2 regions of the Priestia sp. 40 genome follow, and region 2 is predicted to be linked to the other one. Evidence: riboswitches for the same ligand, from Rfam matches in the RefSeq annotation. Region 2 holds a riboswitch; the other holds the start of a gene.

Region 1 (3,420 bases), on a different contig from region 2:
TCAAGGCCTTACTCCTGTTCATTTAGAGCTTATCAATTCAATTGGAGATGATCCGCTTCTTCCTATCCTAGCAATGGGCGGAGCCGGTCAGGTCGGTGCAGCTTTTGCTATTTATATCAAAACAAAGAAAAAACGTTTAAAGCGAGCAATTGGAGGCGCACTTCCTTCAGGACTGCTCGGAATCGGAGAGCCACTTATTTTTGGAGTCACACTTCCTTTAGGGCGGCCATTCTTAACCGCTTGTCTTGGAGCTGGAATCGGCGGAGCGTTTCAGGCGCACTTCCATATTGCAACTGTAGCAGTGGGAGTATCAGGTTTACCGCTTACGTTTTTAGTTCATGCGCATCAAATTCTTCTTTATTTACTTGGATTAGTTATTGCTTACGCAGCAGGCTTTATTTGTACCTATTTCTTTGGATTTAACGATGAAATGGCGAGGGAGTTTGAATGATTGGCATTTCGTTTTATTTGAACGATAGAGATGCCAAACAAAGATTAGTAGAAGCGAGTGAATGCGGCGTTACACGCGCATTCACTTCACTTCACATTCCAGAGGAAAAAGGAGATTTGGCTGAACGGGCAAAAGAATTGCTTCATGTGGCTAGAGAGTGTGGAATAAGCGTGTATGCAGATGTATCCAAGGATACACCAGTTCATTTAGGTATCGAAAGCCTTATGACTCTATCTTCACTTGGCGTATCAGGTATTAGACTAGACGATGGCTTTAGCGTAGAAGAAACGATTTTACTTGCGAATGAGTTTTATATTGCCCTTAATGCAAGTACATTGTCAAAACAAGAAATAGAAGCGCTGTTATCTGCAGGCCTTCATCATCATCAGCTGCTTGCTTGGCATAATTTTTATCCGCGGCCTGAAACAGGGCTTGAAGAAACGTTTTTTCAACAGCAGACAGATTTATTCAATGAACTTTGTATTCCAGTGTGTGCTTATACTCCTGGAGAAGGCGAAAAGAGAGGTCCTATTTATCAAGGTCTTCCTACTAGAGAGAAGGACCGTAATAGATGTCCTTTTATCTCTGCAGTAGATTTATACGGATGCGGAGTAACGGAGGTTTATATTGGAGATCCATACGCCAGTTCAAGTTTATTAAAACGTTTAGTTCAATATCAAGAAAACCGCATTATTCCGCTACGCATTCGTTCACCTCATATACAGGGAACGTACAGCGTGCGTCCGGATATATCAAGAGACGTTCTGCGTTTGGTGGATACACGATCTGTAGAACCAGTGCCGCCATATCATACAGTCGAGCGCGGAATTGGAGCAATTACAATGGACAATGATGGCTACGGACGTTACAGAGGAGAGGTTCAAATAGCTAAAAGGAATTTGCCTGCAAATGCTAATGTTAACGTGATTGGGCATGTGATAGAAGAAGATCATGAACTGCTTTCGTTAGTGAGATCGGGTCAAAAACTTGAGCTTATTACTGTCTAAATGGAAAAAACGTGTATTTTTAAAGAAGCCAATAGCTAACTAGTAATCTTACAAAAACAAAGAGCACACACTGCTTGAAGAAGGTGTGTGCTTTTTATTTTACTAAAAAGGAAACTATTTTCATTACCCTATCATGAACCTTTCTATTGAATAAAACGCTTTACTATGATAAAACTATTACAGGTAAACATATGATAATAGATTAATTTCATAGAGATACAACACCACTAGGGGTGCTTTCGAAGCTGAGAGAGACGAGAAGTCTTAACCCTTATAACCTGAACTAGGTAATACTAGCGTAGGAAAGAGGTATTGTAATGCATGTTTTGTATGGGATTTCCTTACGAACTCGTTATAATAATTTTGTGTACATAAACAAAAACACTTCTTTCCTGCGAAAGAAGTGTTTTTTTATGCGTAAAGGAAGGTGTCATAAATGGAAGAAACAATTGATTTGCTTGTCAAACAGGTAGAGGAGCGCAAAGGAGAGTTAATCCAGTTATTAACAACGCTTGTTTCGTATAAAACGCCAGCGCCTCCTGCACGAAATTCTCGTGAAGCGCAGCTGCACGTAGCGAATTTTCTTAAAAACTGCGGTTTCTCCATTGATATGTGGGACTTATATTCTAACGACCCCATCGTAGTGGGTACGTTAAAAGGACAAAAATCAGCTGACTATCAAAGCCTGATTATTAACGGTCATATGGATGTTGCTGAGGTACAAGAAAATGAAAAATGGGAAACAGATCCGTTTGAAGCTGTCGTGAAAGACAATAAAATCATCGGACGCGGAGTTGCTGATATGAAAGGCGGCTTGGCAGGAGCGTTGTTTGCAGTTCAGCTTTTAACGGAAGCAGGAATCAAACTGCCGGGAGACTTGATTTTTGAATCCGTTGTAGGAGAAGAAGTAGGAGAGGCAGGTACGCTGCAATGCTGTCAGAAAGGGTATACAGCTGACTTTGCGCTTGTAGCGGATACGAGTGATTTACATATTCAAGGTCAAGGCGGAGTGATCACGGGATGGATTACGATAAAAAGCAGTAAAACCTATCATGACGGTACACGCCGAAGTATGATTCATGCTGGAGGAGGGCTTTTAGCCGCAAGCGCTATTGAAAAGATGGCAAAAGTGATCGGAGGGCTGCAAGAATTGGAGCGTCACTGGGCTGTTACAAAGAGCTATCCAGGATTTTTGCCAGGGACAAATACGATTAATCCAGCAGTAATCGAAGGCGGAAGACATGCTGCTTTTATTGCAGATGAATGCAGGCTGTGGATCACCGTTCACTATTATCCCAATGAATCGTACGACCAAGTATCAAAAGAAGTGGAAGAATACATTTTAGCTATTGCAAAAGCGGATCCATGGTTAAAAGACAATCTGCCAACCTTTGAATGGGGAGGCACATCGATGATTGAAGACAGAGGAGAAATCTTTCCGTCATTAGAAATTGATGAAAATCATGCAGGAGTGCAGCTGCTTGCAAAGACTCATGAACAAATGGAAGGGAAAAAGCCTCCAATTGATGTGTCAACTAGCGTAACAGACGGGGGATGGCTAGCTGATGCGGGAATTCCGGCGGCTATTTACGGTCCGGGAAATTTAGCAAATGCACATGCTGTGAACGAACAATTAGATATTAATCAGCTTGTTCAATATACAAAAGTGATGGTGCAGTTCATTTATACGTGGCTGCATACGCATAAGGAGTGATCATCATGAAATTTAGTGAACGATTATACGAAAAGCTGCAGCCTATTTGGCGTCAAAATCATAATCATCCCTTCGTACAGGGAATGGGAGACGGAACGCTTGAAAAGGAAAAGTTTCGCTTTTACATGATTCAAGATTACCTTTACCTAATTGATTATGCCAAGTTATTTGCAATTGGAGTCATGAAAGCTACCGATCTTCAAACGATGGGGAAATTTGCAGGCCTTTTAGATTCTACGTTAAATGAA
Region 2 (3,420 bases):
CTTACCCGCACATCATCACTTGCTAATGAATCCGCTGTGTATGGAATAAGCATTCCAATAACAAAAATAGCTAAAATATAAAATAACAAGATGCGCCAGAAGACTTGTTTAACTGCGCGAGGAACCGTTTTTTCCGGATCTTCACTTTCTCCAGCTGCGACTCCAAGCAACTCTGTTCCTTGGAATGAAAAACCAGCAGCCATAAAAATACCTAGTACAGTAAAGAATCCACCGTGAATCGGTCCATCACCAAGCGTGAAGTTTTTAAAACCTGGTGCTTCATTGTTAAAGATACCAAAAATCATCATAATACCAATAACTAAAAAGATGATAACCGTTACTACTTTAATTAACGAAAACCAAAATTCAGATTCACCAAATCCTTTTACAGAAAGGTAGTTAAGCCCAAACATAATTAATAAAAACAGGGCACTCCATAAAATGGAAGAAGAGTTTGGGAACCAAAATTTCATAATAAGGGCTCCAGCGGATAATTCAGCTGCAATCGTAATAGCCCAGTTATACCAGTAGTTCCAGCCGAGAGCGAAACCAAAGGATGGATCTACAAAACGAGACGCATACGTACTAAATGAACCAGCTTCAGGCATATAAGCTGCGAGCTCTGCTAGGCTGGTCATCAAAAAGTAAACCATGACGCCAATGATAGCGTAAGCTAAAAGCGCTCCCCCAGGTCCTGCTGTGTGAATTGCTCCACCACTTGCTAGGAATAAGCCGGTTCCGATGGCTCCTCCTAATGAAATCATCGTTAAGTGGCGAGATTTCAACCCACGTTTTAATTCTTGCTGCTCTTGCATAGATAAATACTCCTTTCGAATGTACGGAAAGAGACGGGATAACATAAAAAAAGCCCGCAGTATATGTGCGCGCTTTTAAATCTGAAAACCGCGTCAACCTTCCGTGAAGATAGCTCTTCACATCACTCGCATGATGTGACAGTTCTGTTCCTGTTCGGAGACAGCCCCAGCTTAAATCAACCGAGAAGTGATCTAAACTTCGGCAATTTTTCCTTTCAAGCAACATCCTCAATGTTCTCTGCATTTCCGTTACTTTACTATTAAAAACTGCGACCTCTACCTCATCGATTAGGATGAGGGTTTTTTATATTCAATTGACATAAAAGAAGTATAACAAATACTAAAACGATTGTCATTATAAAAAATAGATTCAGAAAATAGAAACATCTTTGAAATCTCTCGAATCTATTTTGTTACATATGGTATAATATACATTGTCTTTATACTACATAAATATCCAAACGTACCACAGGGGGAGCCGCCGTGCTGAGAGTGAACGAAATGTTCAGACCCTTAGAACCTGTTAGTTAACGCTAGCGTAGGAATGTGGGAATAGTAGCATATATTTGCTTACTCCTGTGTAAACCGTTTGATATGAATGATTCAAAAACAGGAGTGAGAAACGTGAATAAAGAATTACCTTTACAGGCTAAAATTGAAATAGCTATTTTTGCAGCATTGGCACTTCTACTTGACCTTTTGCCTTCCATTAAGATTGCAACGGCTGTAAGTATTTCGTTCTCCATGGTGCCCATTTTTATTATGTGCTTTCGCTGGGGAGTAAAAGGCGGGGCTCTATCTGGTCTATTATGGGGGCTTTTGCAGTTAGCGACAGGAACGGCTTATATTTTAACAGCGCTACAAACATTTATTGAATATATTGTGGCTTTTGCTTTTATAGGTTTTGGAGGTATTTTTTCACAATCTATTAAAACAAATTTAGCTACCAATAACAGATCAAAAGCTTTTGTTTTGATTGTTTTATCCCTTATTATCGGAAGCTTCGCACGTTATTTCTGGCACTTTATTGCTGGTATTATTTTCTGGGGATCGTACGCACCAAAAGGTATGTCCGCTCTGTGGTATTCTTTTTCAATGAACGGTATTTCAATGGTAGGGTCACTAATAGCCTGCTTAGTCATTCTTTCATTGTTAATTCCATCGGCATCAAGAATGATTGTAACTAAATCACATTCATCATAAGAAAAAAGACTAAATCTACCAAGATTTAGTCTTTTTTGTCATTTGTCACCTTTCTTTACACAAAAGTGTGTCAGGTTTGATAACATAGTTAGTGAAATATTCAAAAAACTGTTTTATGATAGTCAACATATTCAAACGAGATAAAGGATTGATAGCATGCTACAGAAATGGATCACGAGCATAGGTTTAGATATTGGAACAAGTACAACAAAACTGATTGTAAGCAAGCTGTTAATAGCAAATCAACAAAATCAGTTTACGCTGCCAGGCTGTCAAATTATTGATCGTCAAGTAACGTATGCAAGTTCTATCTATACCACACCTATGCTAAACGAGGTTGAAATCGATGTTCAACGATTAACGGTACTACTAGAACAAGAGTACAAGAATGCAGAAATCTCCTTAGATCAAGTGGAGGCGGGCGCTGTGATCATCACAGGAGAAACTGCTAGAAAGCAAAATGCAGAAACTATCGTTCACTATCTAGCCGAACATGCTGGAGATTTTGTTGTTGCAACAGCCGGTGCTGACTTGGAAGGAATATTGGCGGCAAAAGGATCAGGAGCAATCCAACATTCCGCTGAAACAAATGCAGTAATTGCCAATATTGATGTAGGAGGAGGCACCGCTAACATCGCTTTATGTCAAAACGGAAAAGTGATCGAAACGTTTACGCTGCATGTAGGTGGAAGATTAATTCGGCTGAATTCAGACGGCTTTGTTACCTACGTTTCACCTTATTTAACTGAATTTTTAAAAAATAATTCTTTAATACTGCGAGAAGGTGAAAAAGCAACATTTGAAAAACTCTCGTCTATCTGTCAATTACTAGCTGAAGAAACCGTGAATTATGTAAGAGCACTAATTCAAACCTCTTCGCTGCTCGTTTCTCCTCATACAAGATCTTCTATCCAACCAGAAACAATTATGATTTCAGGAGGGGTAGGAGCAATGATGGAGAAGCAAAAGCCGAAAACAGTGAGGGAAGTGGCTGTACATGGAGACATTGGTCCTCTGCTAGCGTATCAGTTTCAATCCATACACGTATCTCAAGCCGCTGAAACAACGCGCGCTACTGTCATTGGGGCTGGCATGCAAAATACAGAAGTTAGCGGATCAACCGTATACATTAAGTCTAAAAAACTGCCGCTGAAAAACATTCCGATTATAGAAATACCTGTACAGCCAGAGGAGGAGTGGAATCCGCAGCTGTTTCAAGAAAGAGCTCGAGCGTCATGCATGCAGGCTTCAACTATTTTCAGCGCAGAAGATCCTCCCGTTGCTATTGCTTTATCGCATTTTCCTTACTGCAGCTATAAGATGCTTCAAGAATTAGCAAAAGTAATAAGCGCTGAATTTGGTGCTTGTTTTAAGGGAGCTAAGTGCCTCGTTGTTTTATGCG

What was found. A riboswitch is a leader RNA that binds a small molecule or an ion and turns the genes downstream of it on or off. The one in region 2 is predicted to bind thiamine pyrophosphate.
Region 1: linked by a shared signal. The riboswitch ahead of ACO1DI_RS15235 (acetylornithine deacetylase) and the one ahead of thiT (energy-coupled thiamine transporter ThiT) in region 2 are both predicted to bind thiamine pyrophosphate.

Annotation. Positions count from the first base shown of each region.
Region 1 covers NZ_JBMPZA010000015.1:59,970-63,389, reverse strand. Annotated here, with positions in the region: gene ACO1DI_RS15245 (PTS transporter subunit EIIC) at 1-451, shown strand, start outside; gene ACO1DI_RS15240 (MupG family TIM beta-alpha barrel fold protein) at 448-1,458, shown strand; TPP riboswitch at 1,678-1,780, shown strand; gene ACO1DI_RS15235 (acetylornithine deacetylase) at 1,895-3,172, shown strand; gene tenA (thiaminase II) at 3,178-3,420, shown strand, end outside.
Region 2 covers NZ_JBMPZA010000019.1:76,711-80,130, forward strand. Annotated here, with positions in the region: gene ACO1DI_RS21965 (amino acid permease) at 1-815, opposite strand, end outside; lysine riboswitch at 918-1,102, opposite strand; TPP riboswitch at 1,277-1,377, shown strand; gene thiT (energy-coupled thiamine transporter ThiT) at 1,410-2,018, shown strand; gene ACO1DI_RS21975 (ethanolamine ammonia-lyase reactivating factor EutA) at 2,175-3,420, shown strand, end outside.